DNA from 4 places in the Agrobacterium salinitolerans genome. Region 1 is predicted to be linked to each of the others. Evidence: predicted binding sites of a transcription regulator. Region 1 holds the regulator's gene; each other region holds the start of a gene.
What was found. The regulator LexA, encoded in region 1, represses DNA repair genes until DNA is damaged. The targets are predictions, from matches to a motif close to TGTTCNNNNTGTGTTCNG.
Positions count from the first base shown of each region.

Region 1 (3,715 bases):
TGGCGGACTGACGGCGGTCAACGATGTCAGCTTCGATATCAAGGCCGGGCAGATCGTCGGCCTGATCGGCCCGAACGGCGCCGGCAAGAGCACGACTTTCAATCTCATCACCGGCATCCTCGGCCTTTCCGGCGGCAACGTCACCTATCAGGGACAGAAGCTCTCAGGCCTCAATCCCCGGCTGATCGCCAAACGCGGCATCGCCAGAACCTTTCAGCATGCCAAGGTCCTTCCAACCATGTCGGTGCTCGAAAATGTCGCTCTCGGCGCGCATCTGCGTGGCAATGCCGGCGTTTTCCGGAGCTTCTTACGGCTGGAGCGAAAACAGGAGCGGGCGCTGCTTGCCGAAGCCGCCCATCAGCTCGATCGCGTCGGTCTCGGTGCTCATCGCGACCGTCCCGCCGGCGACCTCGCTCTCGGGCAGATCCGAATTCTGGAAATTGCCCGCGCGCTCTGCCTCAACCCGACGCTTCTGCTGCTCGACGAACCGGCGGCCGGTCTGCGCCACGGCGAAAAGCAGGAGCTCGCCACACTGCTGAAAAAACTGCGGGCCGAGGGCGTGAGCGTGCTGCTCGTCGAGCATGACATGGGTTTCGTCATGGGGCTGGTCGATCACATCGTCGTCCTCGATTTTGGCACCCTGATCGCCGAAGGCAAGCCGGCTGAAATCAGGCAACATCCAGCCGTGATCGCGGCTTATCTTGGGGGTGCAGCGTGAGCGGACATCTACTCGACATCAAAGACATCCACGTTGCCTATGGCCGGGCGGAGGTGGTGCATGGCATCTCGCTTTCCATGACGTCCGGCAGCATCGTCACGGTCATCGGCGCAAACGGGGCGGGCAAGACCACGCTGCTCAACGCCATCATGGGCGTCGTGCCTTCGCGCGGGACCATTCTTTACGACGGCGCGCCAGTGCCCGATACCATCGAGGCCCGGGTTGCCGCTGGCCTTTGCCTTGTGCCGGAAAGGCGCGAATTGTTCGGGTCGATGACCGTCGAGGATAATATCGAGCTCGGCGGATTCCTGCGCTCACGCCAGGAGCGCAACGAAACCCGTGAGGAAATACACGCACTCTTTCCACGCCTTCGCGAGCGCAGCAAGCAGCTTGCCGGAACGCTTTCCGGCGGCGAAAGGCAGATGCTGGCGCTCGCCCGGGCACTAATGAGCCGGCCGAGGCTTTTGCTGCTGGATGAGCCTAGTCTCGGGCTTGCGCCGTTGATCGTCGCCGAAATCCTGCGCATCGTTGCCGAACTGCGTCGTACCGGTGTCTCCATCCTGCTCGTCGAACAGAACGCCCGCGCCGCGCTTGAAATCGCCGACGAGGCCTACCTCGTCGAACTCGGCGAGGTCCGCCGCTCAGGCCCGGCCGCCGAACTCGCCGTCGATCCGGCACTGATGGCGAGCTATCTCGGACCGGGCGAACACGCCCTCTAAGAAAATCCTCGTAACGGATATGAGCGATTTGCCGTCTTAGACGGACGGATCGTCGTACCGGATGCCTGAAACACAGAGCTGCCTTCAATTGCCCACTTCAGACAGCAGTTCCTCCGATTATCAAAATAGTCACCAACCCTACCGGCTCTCGGCAGTTCACGCTTTCGAATATCAAATCACGATCTGAGATGCACCCTTCACGAAATTTTAGGGGATTGCGGAACACATATGGAACATATAGTGTTCGTTCTGTATTTGTTTCGCGACTTCAACGACGATTCTCAAGGGTGTTTTCCTCATGCTCACGCGCAAACAGCAGGAATTGCTTCTCTTCATTCATGAAAGAATGAAAGAGTCCGGCGTGCCGCCCTCCTTCGATGAAATGAAGGACGCACTCGATCTTGCTTCCAAATCCGGCATTCACCGGCTGATTACCGCACTCGAAGAGCGCGGGTTTATTCGCCGGCTACCCAACAGGGCGCGAGCGCTGGAAGTGATAAAATTACCTGAGGCCTATACGCCGGGCGCAAGGCCGCAGCGTGGTTTCTCACCGAGCGTCATCGAAGGCAGCCTGGGCAAGCCGAAGGCGCCGGAGCCGGCCGCGACCCCCAAGGCGCCTGCCAATGATCTCGGCGGTGCCGTCACCGTGCCGGTCATGGGCCGCATCGCCGCCGGTGTGCCGATTTCCGCCATCCAGAACAACACCCATGATGTGGCTGTGCCAGTGGATATGCTGGGTTCGGGCGAACATTACGCTCTGGAGGTCAAGGGTGATTCGATGATCGAGGCCGGCATTTTTGATGGCGATACCGTCATCATCCGCAACGGCAATACGGCCAATCCGGGTGATATCATCGTCGCGCTGGTGGATGATGAAGAAGCGACCCTGAAGCGTTTCCGCCGCAAGGGAGCCTCCATCGCGCTGGAAGCTGCAAACCCGGCCTATGAGACCCGAATTTTCGGGCCTGATCGGGTGAAGATACAGGGCAAGCTGGTTGGGTTGATCCGCAGATATCATTGATGCCGCCGCCGGTTTGGATAAGCCGAAACAGTTAAACGGCGGCATATCTGGCCTGCAAGATGAAGGGCGCGTCATTTCGTTGAATTGATGCGCCTTTTCTTTTTTAAGTGGCAAACGCGCTCGTCGTTGCGAAAATGCGGTTGTGCACGATGGCCCATCCATCAATTGGCGTTATGGGAGCCATGGATTCTTTGCGATATTCCAAGACCATTCGCAGATATAGAAATGCGCATCCTATCGGGGGAAAAACGCCATGTACGATCTTTATATTGCCAACAAGAACTATTCCTCATGGTCGCTGCGGCCCTGGGTTTTGATGCGCACGCTCGGCATCGCCTTTGATGAAAAACTCGTTCCCTTTGGCGAAGGTGTTGCCTTCTCCAGCTTTTCGCCGACGGGCAAGGTGCCGTGCCTTGTTGATGAGGGCGTGACGGTTTGGGAATCGCTGTCGATTGCCGAATATCTGGCCGAGAGACATCAGGGTGTCTGGGCAAGTGACAAGCAGGCACGGGCCTGGTCACGCTCGGCGGCAAGTGAAATGCATGCGGGCTTCTCTTCGCTGCGCAATCTCTATCCCATGTCGGTCGGTATCCGCGTAAAACCGAAGGGCGGCGATGCCGGGCTTGCGGCCGACATAAAACGCATTGATGCGCTGTGGAGCGAAGGCCTCGCAAAATTCGGCGGACCGTTTCTCGCCGGTCAAAAATTCACGGCGGTCGATGCCTTCTTCTGCCCGGTGGCGTTCCGTTTCCAGACCTATGGCGCCGATCTTTCGCCAGCGGCGAAGGCCTATTGTGACAGGCTGCTTGCCCTGCCCGCCATGCGCGAATGGTATGAGGCCGGACTGAAGGAAATCTGGCGCGATCTGCCGCATGAAGAAGAGATCGGCAGCATTGGCGAATTGACCGCGGATCTGCGCGCCAAGGCCTGACAAAACATGCTGACGGCACTCACTGCGATGCCGTCAGCACCTGAGTGACGGCTTCTGGCACATCACGGTCAAAGCGGCCACTCTTCCAGTCGTAATAGCGATGTTCGCTCCACGGCCTGTCGGTGCTGGCGGTTGCCGCGCGCATCCGCCCCACCACCCCCGCCTGTTCGCTGCCGGCGAAATTTATCTCTACCGAGCCGATGCGTCTTAATGTGTCGCGATTGAGCAGCAGGGCGCCCGAGCGGCATTGCGCAAACGAGGTTCTGCGGGAGACGATGACGATATCGGCGATATCACAGGCTTTTCCTGCAAACCGGCCGTCTTCC
Region 1 is NZ_JAPZLN010000003.1:296,472-300,186, forward strand. Features, by position in the region: gene O9X91_RS13430 (branched-chain amino acid ABC transporter ATP-binding protein/permease) at 1-718, shown strand, start outside; gene O9X91_RS13435 (ABC transporter ATP-binding protein) at 715-1,437, shown strand; gene lexA (transcriptional repressor LexA) at 1,736-2,458, shown strand; gene O9X91_RS13445 (glutathione S-transferase family protein) at 2,712-3,389, shown strand; gene O9X91_RS13450 (ComEC/Rec2 family competence protein) at 3,409-3,715, opposite strand, start outside.

Region 2 (3,715 bases), on a different contig from region 1:
AGCCTACGGGCTGATCGACGCCGATATGGTGGAAATGGAAACCTTTGCGGTTTTAAGAGCCTGCCAGCGCTTCGGCGTACCGCTCGTCAGTCTGCGCGGCATTTCCGACGGCAAGGAGGATGTGAACCATGTGGACGACTGGACGGAGTACCTGCACGTCATCGATGAAAAGCTGGCGGATGCCGTCGACCGGCTCTGCCGCGCCATCGAGGACGGCGTGATTGCCCTTTAGAACCTTGCGATTTTCGCAAATTTCCGCCCTTTGACGCCCGCTTCCGGGTTGCCTAAAGCCCCGCTTTTCTTTAAAGGCTCGCCATGACCCAGATAGCCCATCCCGACAGCATTCTCATCATCGATTTCGGCAGCCAGGTGACGCAGCTGATTGCGCGCCGCATCCGCGAAGCCGGGGTCTATTGCGAAATCCATCCGTTCCAGAATGCCGCAGAGGCGTTCGAGAAGCTTCAGCCCAAGGGCGTGATCTTCTCCGGCGGCCCCGCATCCGTGACGGCGGAAGGAAGCCCGCGCGCACCGCAGGCGGTGTTTGACAGCAAGGTTCCGATCCTCGGCATCTGCTACGGCCAGCAGACGCTCTGCACCCAGCTCGGCGGTACCGTTGAAGGTGGCCACGCAGCCGAATTCGGCCGCGCCGATATCGACATCAAGAAGGCAAGCCCTCTGTTCGACGGTTTCTGGGAGCAGGGCAAGAGCTATCCTGTGTGGATGAGTCACGGTGATCGCGTCACGAAGCTGCCGGACGGTTTCGAGGTGATCGCGACTTCCGAGAATGCACCTTTCGCCATCGCCGCGGACGAGAAGCGTCACTATTACACCACCATGTTCCACCCGGAAGTGGTGCATACGCCTGATGGCGGCAAGCTGCTTTCCAACTTCGTGCACAAGATCGTCGGGCTCAAATCCGACTGGACGATGGCCGCCTATCGCGCCGAAATGATCCGCAAGATCCGCGAGCAGGTCGGCACCGGCCGCGTGCTCTGCGCGCTTTCCGGCGGCGTCGATTCCTCCGTTGCGGCCATCCTCATTCATGAGGCGATCGGCGACCAGCTGACCTGCGTTTATGTCGACCACGGCCTGATGCGGCTTGGCGAAAGCGAGCAGGTCGTCGGCATGTTCCGCGATCATTACAACATTCCGCTGGTGCACGTTGACGCCGCCGATCTGTTCCTCGGTGAACTCTCGGGCGTTTCCGATCCGGAAGTGAAGCGCAAGACCATCGGTCGTCTGTTTATCGAAGTCTTCGAGGCCGAGGCGGCCAAGATCGCCGCCGATGGCAAGGGCGCACCCAAATTCCTTGCGCAGGGAACGCTGTACCCTGACGTCATCGAAAGCGTCTCCTTTTCCGGTGGCCCTTCGGTCACCATCAAGAGCCACCACAATGTCGGCGGTCTTCCCGAGCGCATGAATATGCAGCTCGTCGAGCCGCTGCGTGAGCTCTTCAAGGATGAAGTCCGCGCACTTGGCCGTGAACTCGGCCTGCCGGAAAGCTTCATCGGCCGCCATCCCTTCCCAGGTCCGGGTCTCGCAATCCGCTGCCCCGGCGCGATCACCCGTGAGAAGCTCGATATTCTGCGCAAGGCCGATGCGATCTATCTCGACGAAATCCGCAAGGCTGGTCTCTACGACACCATCTGGCAGGCCTTTGCCGTGCTGCTGCCGGTACAGACCGTGGGCGTGATGGGCGATTACCGCACCTACGACTTCGTCTGCGCGTTGCGCGCCGTAACCTCGGTGGATGGCATGACGGCGGATTTCTATCCCTACGACATGAATTTCCTCGGCCGTGCCGCAACCCGCATCATCAACGAAGTGCGCGGCATCAACCGCGTCGTCTACGACGTGACGAGCAAGCCGCCCGGCACGATCGAGTGGGAATAAGCGAAGGCGGAGCAATTCCGCCTTCCGTTCATCTTTTGTTCTTTATTTTATCACCTCACAATGATAGGTTTCCGGCCTTGGCATAAGGCTGTGGAGCATCGTCATGGAGTGCGAGTTGACGGACGAAAGAGCCTTGAGGCAGCTTTGCTTTGATGGGCTGGAGCCGCAGAAAATACGACGCGTCAATCCACGCTTTCGAAACAAGCTCCTATTGCTGCTGAAGCCGCCACGGCAATTGGCGGAAAGAATGTTTGCCGATGCGTCGCATCATGCTCTGGGTCGGACAACCCGTGAGGCATATCCCGCCGAGCTTCTGCACATAACCCTGCTGTGTTTGGGATGTTTCGAGACGATCCCTCACGGACTGACAAGCAGACTGAAGGCGGCAATGGGTGCGGTAAGCGCGCGGCCTGTTCCGGTCATCTTTGACGGAAGTGCACTTTTTGGCAATCGCAACAGTTTGGTCCTACGAAACGGTGGTGATCAGCCGGAGATCCATGCCCTGGTGAGGCTGCTGCAACGGGCGCTTCGACAGGCGAACCTTCCCTATATCCCTGCACCATCTTTTACACCGCATATCACGATGATTTATAGCTGCGGGAAGATGGAACCGATGCCAGCCGGAAAGCCATATAGCTGGCTTGCGAGTAATTTCGAGCTTGTTTTCAGCCATAATGGCGAAACCCGACATGAGTCCCTTGGACGCTTCGCACTCTCCGCAAAAGCGGATCGGTATGAGCCGCTCGAAAGTCAGCTACATCTACCGCACAAACTGATCGATCCTAGAAAACGACCGAACCGGAAGCAGTCGGAACGCTAAGGCGCGCCAAAATATACTCACGGGCGAGGCGAAATCGCCTCGCTACAAACGATAGCAGCTTAGAGCTGAACCTTGTCGAAAGCCTTGCCGTCGATGCCGAGAGCTTCTAGATCGGCACGGGCGGGCTTGCGATGTGCGCGAACAGCGGCCGAAACCGAGAGCGCTGCACCGAGAACGGCGAAGGTTTCACCGAAGAAGTTACGCGATGTCTTTGCAACCTGACGCATTTTAATCTCCATCTTTGTTGCCCAGATAATGGGGATTTCAGGCATCTTCTACAACTCTCGATGTAGCAGGGAAGCCATGCAGCTTTGCTCGCGCTCGTTTGGATGTCAGCCACCTCGATTTTGCATAGCTCAAGCATTATGAGGGATGAATCGACGCAAGGCGCCTCAGGCGGCAGCTTGAATAAGATGGATATTTTGTTATGCCGGAAGGCTTGAAGACGAAGAGGCGATAGCATGACGGTCACGATTTACGGCATCAAGAATTGCGACACGATGAAGAAGGCCAGAAGCTGGCTGGAGACGAACAGCGTCGACTATTCTTTCCATGACTACAAGGCAGCCGGTATCGACCGCGCCCATCTGGAAACATGGTGTGATGCCGCCGGCTGGCAAACGGTTCTCAACCGGGCCGGCACGACCTTCAAGAAACTCGATGACAGCCAGAAGGCCGATCTTACCCGCGAAAAGGCCATCGGCCTGATGCTGGAGCAGCCCTCGATGATCAAGCGTCCGGTGCTGGAGGCGAAGGGCAAGATAACCGTCGGCTTCAAGCCGGAAATCTATCAGACCCTTTTTGCCTGAACGCAGCCCACCATGTCCAAAACGACCCGCGCCACCCAGATGCTGACCAAGGCCGGCATCGCCTTCACCACCGTGACCTATGATTACGACCCGAATGCCGATCGCATCGGGCTGCAGGCGGCCGAGGCGATCGGTGAGGCGCCACATCTGGTGCTGAAGACACTGATGGCGGAGCTGGACGGTAAGCCGGTCT
Region 2 is NZ_JAPZLN010000001.1:539,897-543,611, forward strand. Features, by position in the region: gene O9X91_RS02545 (5'-methylthioadenosine/S-adenosylhomocysteine nucleosidase) at 1-232, shown strand, start outside; gene guaA (glutamine-hydrolyzing GMP synthase) at 316-1,893, shown strand; gene O9X91_RS02555 (2'-5' RNA ligase family protein) at 1,997-2,713, shown strand; gene O9X91_RS02560 (hypothetical protein) at 2,773-2,940, opposite strand; gene O9X91_RS02565 (ArsC family reductase) at 3,175-3,522, shown strand; gene ybaK (Cys-tRNA(Pro) deacylase) at 3,535-3,715, shown strand, end outside.
Region 2: a site for LexA is predicted at 1,919-1,936, ahead of O9X91_RS02555 (2'-5' RNA ligase family protein). Genes of this name have one in related genera too.

Region 3 (3,715 bases), on a different contig from region 1:
TAGCGCTTGCCGTTTCGGTGATGGAAGCTGCCTGCCGCTCGGTGCGTTCGGCGAGCTGGTCAGCGCCCACCCGCATTTCCTCGGAGCCGCCACGAACGGCGGCGGAATTGCCGCCGATGGCCTGCATGGTTTCGCTGAGCCGGGAAAGCGCCGTGTTGAAGTTATGGCGCAGGCTTTCCAGATCTTCGGGGAAGATGGTTTCGATACGATAGGCGAGGTTGCCGTTCGCCAGCCGGTCGAGCCCCTCATCCAGCGATTGCACGACCATCTGCAGGGTGCCTGCCTCGGCCTCACGCTCGGCAAGATGCGCGCGCCGCGCCGTTTCGGCTTCCTCCCGCGTGCGCGAAGCAGTCTCTTCCATTTCCCGTTGAAGGATGAGTTTTTCACGGAAACTTCCGAGCGCTCGTGCCATACGGCCAATCTCGTCCTTCCGGTCCTGATTGCCGATTTCGGCATCGAGACGGCCCGCTGCCACTTCGCCGGTCAATCCTGCAAGTTTTTCCAGCGGTGCGAACAGACGCCGCGCGAAGAAGGCCGTCGCCGCGCACATCGCGGCCAGAACGCAAAGGCCGATCATGGCAAGCGTGCCGGCAATTGAAACCGAGCCCGCATTCAATTCACTGCGCAGCATGCTTTCCACCGCCAGATATTTTTCACCGGCGAAAGAGAAAGGGCGGGCATAGGCATTGGCCTCGCCATCCGCACGGTCGATCTTGGCAATCGTCATGCCTGTCGCATTCAACGCCTGCCCATGGAAGCCATAGATTGCCGGATCGAGGCCAACCAGCCTGTTGCCCTCCACGCCGATAACCTTGCCATCGGCGGACACGATTGCGGATTGTTCGGAACTGCCGGCCGTCACACCCTTCGTGAGGATCTGGCTGAAGACCTCTTCCTTGACCCGGAAGAGAACGACGCCCTTGAACGCCCCGAATTTGACGACCGGAACGCCGAAATAAACGCCGGCCTCTTTCGTGGCCGCATCGATGCGCAGGCCGGAGAAGCTGGTCTGTGCCATGTCGTTCACGGCCTTTTCGGCATTCGCAGCGCCGCGTGCGAAGGCCGCGCCGAGGCCGCTTTCCGCCCAGGCGCCGCCTGCGACGGTTTCCCCGAAGGCCGGTCCTTTCAGGTAGGAATAATAGACTGTGCCGGCCGGATCGATGAAGAGGACGTCGCTGAACGGCGTTTCCTGCAAATAACCGCCAATATCCGTCTGGGTCTTCTCGTGGGTCGAATAATAAAAGCCGCTCGGGCTTTCCGGCTTGATCAGCTTTTCCTTTTCGTTGAAGGGGTTTTCCCTGACGAAGACGCGCTGCAGTTCCGCCTTCGCGTCGCCGGAGTTCTTCTGCACGGTTGCCCAGCCGCTGCGCATGGAAACAACGGCCATCTGCAGCGATTCGATCTTGGCGATGGAATCCGCCTGTGTTTTCAGCTGCTCAAGACGCTCCTGGAGCATGTCGCCACGAAAGACGAGAATGCTCTCCATGGATTTCGACGCCTGTTCTTCGAGAACGCCGCTGCTGCTCTGATAGCCGAGAAGTGTCAGAGCCCCGGTCGAGATCGCCATAAGCGCCAGGAAAATCGCCAGCACTTTGGTGGATATGGAATGAAAACGGTTCAACATGGCCGATGCAGCCCTCAATGCCGGATCAGTTCCCGCGCCATGCATGCATGGCGCCATCGGACGGCTGATATGGCGAACATATTGCGCTGCGGATCGTCATGTCCGCAGCTCCCCTTTTTTGATTTTGTGGGGGAACAATGCGACACGCGGTTTAAGCAGAGGTAAATGCTGCACTGCAAATTTGACGAATGTTGTCGTTTTGTTCACTTATGGCTGGCAGGGTCGCAGCCGGAAAGATAAGGTGCCTCATGCAACAGACGATTCGAATCATCGGTATTGACCCCGGATTAAGGCGTACCGGCTGGGGGGTGATCGACACCCTCGGAAACAGCCTGCGGTTTGTCGCCTCCGGCACGGTGACGTCGGACGGTGATTTGGATTTGGCCTCCCGGCTCTGCCAGTTGCATGACGGGCTAGCGGATATCGTGCACAGCCATCGGCCCGACGAGGCGGCGGTGGAGCAGACTTTCGTGAACAAGGATGCGGTTGCGACCTTGAAACTCGGTCAGGCGCGCGGCATCGCCATGCTGGTTCCGGCACGCGCAGGACTGCCGGTCTTCGAATATGCGCCGAACGCGGTCAAGAAGGCCGTGATCGGCGTCGGGCACGGCGAAAAGCAGCAAATTCACATGATGCTGAAAATCCTGATGCCGAAGGCCGAATTCAAGGGTAACGATGCGGCGGACGCGCTCGCCATCGCCATCTGCCACGCCCATAATCGCGGCGGTGACAGGATGCGGCGACTGCTGGCGGCCGGTTAATATTTAAAGTCTCATTGCAGCGGGCGGCATCATGATCGGAAAACTGAAAGGCAGCATCGAGGAAATCGGCGCGGACTATGTGCTGGTGGATGTGCACGGCGTCTGTTACGTGGCCTATTGTTCGGCGCGCACGCTGGCGAAAATCGGCTCCGTCGGCGAGGCGGTGGTGCTGTTTATCGAAACCTATGTGCGTGAGGACCAGCTGAAGCTTTTCGGCTTTCTTTCGGCGCTGGAGCGGGAATGGTTCAACCTGCTGCAGAGCGTGCAGGGGGTGGGCTCGAAAGTGGCCTTGGCCGTGCTTTCCACGCTGTCGCCCTCCGAATTGGCCAATGCCATTGCGCTACAGGACAAAACGATGATCTCACGCGCACCGGGCGTCGGGCCGAAGGTGGCGGTGCGTCTTGTGACCGAGCTTCGCAACAAGGCGCCTGCCTTCGCAGGAGAGGCTTCCGCCTCGATCGGACTGAAGCAGGAGCTTGGCGAAGGCGTCGCATCCGCGCCGGTTGCGGATGCCGTTTCCGCGCTTACCAATCTCGGCTATTCGCGCGACCAGGCCGCCAATGCGGTTGCCGCCGCGCTGAAGAACGGCGGCGAGGGCGGCGACAGCGCCAAGCTAATCCGGCTCGGGCTGAAAGAGCTTTCGCGGTAAGGACGCCCGTCAAGCGGATATGGAGCCCGGTCTATCCTGAATTTCGTGAAGCGCTTTGAAGCGATAGTCGTGATATAGGGGCGACGACCACCTGATGAATTCGGTTAGAACAATGGAATGCCCTGAATGAGCGATGCGGAGAGACTGATCACCCCCGAAAAGCGCGGTGAGGACATCGACACCACCCTGCGTCCGCAATCGTTGGACGATTTTACCGGCCAGGCGGAGGCCCGCGCCAATCTCAAGGTATTTATCGAGGCGGCCAAGAACCGTGGCGAAGCGCTGGATCATGTGCTGTTCGTCGGCCCGCCCGGTCTCGGCAAGACCACCCTGGCGCAGATCATGGCCAAGGAACTTGGCGTCAACTTCAAATCCACCTCCGGGCCTGTCATCGCCAAAGCGGGTGATCTCGCCGCACTTCTCACCAATCTGGAAGAGCGCGATGTGCTCTTCATCGATGAAATCCACCGCCTCAATCCGGCGGTGGAAGAAATTCTCTATCCGGCAATGGAGGATTTCCAGCTCGACCTCATCATCGGTGAAGGACCGGCGGCGCGCTCGGTGAAGATAGATCTTTCCAAATTCACCCTTGTGGCCGCGACGACCCGTCTGGGGCTTTTGACGACGCCGCTGCGCGACCGTTTCGGAATTCCCGTCCGGTTGGCTTTCTATACCGTCGAT
Region 3 is NZ_JAPZLN010000004.1:61,703-65,417, reverse strand. Features, by position in the region: gene O9X91_RS15515 (methyl-accepting chemotaxis protein) at 1-1,624, opposite strand, end outside; gene ruvC (crossover junction endodeoxyribonuclease RuvC) at 1,873-2,385, shown strand; gene ruvA (Holliday junction branch migration protein RuvA) at 2,417-3,034, shown strand; gene ruvB (Holliday junction branch migration DNA helicase RuvB) at 3,161-3,715, shown strand, end outside.
Region 3: a site for LexA is predicted at 1,814-1,831, ahead of ruvC (crossover junction endodeoxyribonuclease RuvC). Genes of this name have one in related genera too.

Region 4 (3,715 bases), on a different contig from region 1:
CGCGCTCCGGCCCGTCGGCGCGTCGCACATTGTGGCGCACGCCTTTCCAGAGGAAATAACGCGGCGGATGGTCCGGCAGCAGCGCCAGCGTTTCGATGGGTTCCGGCCTTGCAAAAAGCCTGACCGGACGCGGCCAGTGGCCAGGCCAGCCGAGCCTATCTTCTGGCGCAAGCGCCGCAACGGGGGTAAGGGAGCGTTCCGGCACATCGCTCGCCACCGCCGCGTAACGATAGACCCTGTGGCCACGATTGAGGATGACATCGACCGTATCGGCGATGTCCGCACGCCCCTCCTCCAGAAGCGAGGATCGAGCCTGTGCGGCGAGAAGCGGTTCGGCATGGGTGGCGGTCAGCACCATCATCTCGATGCCGAAGCCGGGATCGATGGTGTCGATCCGGTCGGTCAGAAGCCGGACCAGCTGTTTGACATCGCGCACCGGTCTTGATGTGCCCGCCCTTATGGCCTGTAGACCACTATCGACCCTGTGCAGCACCAGATCGACCCGGCGAGCACCAAGACCGCGCTTTTCCAGCGCGGCGCAAAGGTCAACAACGAGCTTCTGCGTATAACGGGCAATCGTCTCCGCTGCTGCGATGGGTTCGGGAAAGGCGCGCCGCACCTCCACCAGCTCGGCCACCCGCACCGGTTCGATGGGTTCGCCAATCTCTCCGAAAGCCTGGGAGAGACGGCGGACAAGCTCGGGGCCGAAACGCAGGGTCAGCGGCGCGCGCGCGGCTTCGGCAAGCTCACCGATGCTGCGGAAGCCGAGCACTTTCAGCCCGGAAACGATACGCTCCTCCAGCCTCAGCGCAGAAAGCGGCAGGCCGCTGATCGCCGCTCTCTGGCCACCCGGCGGTATGATGCTGATTTCCTCACGGCTGAAACGTGCCAGCGCATGAGCCGCCCCCCAGCTATCGGCAATGGCGGCGCGGGCGGCAAAGCCTGCGGCATGCAGGCGGTTGACCATGCCGCTCAGCATCAGCGTCTCATTGCCGTGCAGATGGTCAGCACCCGCTGTGTCCAGCACCAGCCCGTCCGGCGGGTCGGCAGCGACAATGGGGGCGTAGATGCGTAAAAAATGAAAGGCCAATTGCTCAAGGGCGCGGGCATCACCAGCCGAGTCCAGATCTTCCATAAGAAGACCCGGCACCAGCGCCTGTGCCTTGCTGACCGGCGTACCGGGGCGGATGCCCGCCGCCTTTGCCGCCTTGTCGAGCCCCAGCACCAGCCGGCGGCTGCCCTGTCGGCCGATCATGACCAGCGGCGTTTCAACCGGCGGCGCGTTCTGCCCCAAAAGACGCCGGAAGCGATCCGTCGGCCATGTCGGCAGGTAGAGCGAGACGACCCTTTGCATCACAGGCTTCCACTTCAAATTCGGCGCTTTCGCCGCCGCGACATCGCAAGAGTTCAAGAAACCAGCGCGGCCTGCCCACCCCCGGCACCGGCAAAGGCGAAGAGGGCCGCACGGAAATCCGCCAGCGTGTAACGGACGCGGTCGGCTCGCCGAACAGCGCCGCATCGGCCGGACGCCTGAAACGGCGGATGGCGATGCCGGTAACGCCAGAGGTTTCCGCCGCCAGTTGCAGCCGTCGCGAGGCGTTCATCGGCAATTTCGCCAGTTCGCCCATCACCGCGCCGAAACCATTGCAGCGTAGGCCCTCCTCGAAACAATCGAGCACGCCTTTCTCATCGCGGCATTCAACGATGATGAGCCGGTTCTGCGACAGGCCCGCCTGCGTCAGCCCCGGCATGAACAGATCCCGTCGGGTGACGCACCATAAAACCTTGCCGGAAAGCCTTGCCGCCACACCGGCCGCAAAAAGGGCAGCCGCCGCGCCATCGACAGCGCCATTGCCGCCGCCGCTCACCTCATGCAGGCAGCCGAGCTTTAGCCCGCCTCCCGGCAGGTGATGGTCGAGGGCATCCACGCCGAAAGGCAAAGTTTCGTGCAGGCGCGGAGCGCCGTTACCGATCCTTTCCAGCCTTTCACGCAGCTCTTCGACAAGGAGCAACTGATCCGCGCGCTTTTGCATGGCATGACAGGTTTCAATTCCGGTTATTCATCTTAATTGTTCTTGTTTTGTTCCTATTTCGGTAAAGAGTCAAGCAACAGGTTGGCGCTCTTCAACAGTTTGCACGGGAAGAGAGGATTCCGGCCTTGCGGCGCTCTGCCCCATCGTTAAAACGGAATTGTCCGCTCGCCGCCTGTTTTCCCCCGACAGCCGCAGGCAACGGACATCATGGTTTGGAGGAACCACCGATGATCGCCAGCATCTTGATTGCCGTGGTTGCGGCGATTCATATCTACATCGTCATTCTGGAAATGCTGCTGTGGGAAAAGCCGGCCGGCCGAAAAGCCTTTGGTCTCTCGGCGGATTTCGCCCGGCAGACAAAAGTGCTTGCCGCCAATCAGGGGCTTTATAACGGCTTTCTCGCAGCCGGGCTGATCTATGGGCTCACACAGGGCGATGACGGGCTCAGCTTCAAGGTTTTCTTCCTGACTTGCGTTCTGATCGCCGGTATTTTCGGCGCGATCACTGCCAATATGAAGATCCTGTTCATTCAGGCATTGCCGGCATTGTTTGCGCTCGGCTTCCTCTGGCTTGGAGCATGACCTGATGACCGCATGGAACGACACCTCCGCAAGAGACGCTCTCAACCGCATTTTCATGGCCGCAGTCGCCAGCGCCGATCCGGCAAAGGTGCTGCAACACCACCTCCCCTCCCCGCCCAAAGGGCGTTGCGTGGTCGTGGGCGCCGGCAAGGCTTCCGCCGCCATGGCCGCAGCGCTTGAAGCGGCATGGCCACATGTGGAGCTCTCAGGTGTGGTGGTGACGCGTTACGGACATGCCGTGCCGACGGCGCGTATCGAAATCATCGAGGCTTCCCATCCCGTGCCCGACGAGAAGAGCGCGGAAGCGGCAAAACGCATTCTCGCCGCAGTCGAAGGGCTCACCGCCGACGATATGGTGATCGCACTGATTTCCGGCGGCGGTTCGGCACTGATGGTCGCGCCAGCCGAAGGCATGACGCTTGCGGACAAGATGGCTGTCAACCGTGCCTTGCTTGCCAGCGGTGCGACGATTTCCGAAATGAATGCGGTGCGCAAACACCTCTCCCGCATCAAGGGCGGACGGCTGGCGCTGGCCGCCAAACCCGCCAAGGTCGTTTCACTGCTGATTTCCGACGTTCCGGGTGACGACCCCTCAGAGATCGCCTCCGGGCCAACGGTTGCCGATCCGAGTGACATTCAAACCGTGCGGGAAATCGTCTCCCGTTATGCGCTCGATCTTCCCGAAAACGTGCGCAAGGTGCTGGAAAAAGGCGAGGAAACCCCGAAGGCGGGCGATATCGCGGAAGATATCCGGCTCATCGCCGCCCCCTCGCTCGCCCTGCAGGCGGCAGCGGATGAGGCAGTGAAACTTGGGCTTACGCCGCTCGTCCTCGGAGATTCACTGGAGGGTGAGTCAAAAGATGTCGGCGCAGTCATGGCCGGCATCGCGCTTTCCGCCAGCCGCAAGGGCCTTCCGGTCAAAGGCCCGGCCGTCCTGCTCTCCGGCGGCGAAACCACGGTCACGCTGAACAGGGGCGTTGGCGGCAAGGGACCGGCAGGCAAGGGCGGTCGCAACACGGAGTTCTTGCTGAGCCTTGCGCTGACGCTGAAGGGTGCGGATGGCATCTGGGCCATTGCCGGCGACAGCGACGGCATAGACGG
Region 4 is NZ_JAPZLN010000002.1:479,193-482,907, reverse strand. Features, by position in the region: gene O9X91_RS10960 (Y-family DNA polymerase) at 1-1,354, opposite strand, end outside; gene O9X91_RS10955 (ImuA family protein) at 1,269-2,033, opposite strand; gene O9X91_RS10950 (DUF1304 domain-containing protein) at 2,261-2,614, shown strand; gene O9X91_RS10945 (glycerate kinase type-2 family protein) at 2,619-3,715, shown strand, end outside.
Region 4: a site for LexA is predicted at 2,071-2,088, ahead of O9X91_RS10955 (ImuA family protein). Genes of this name have one in related genera too.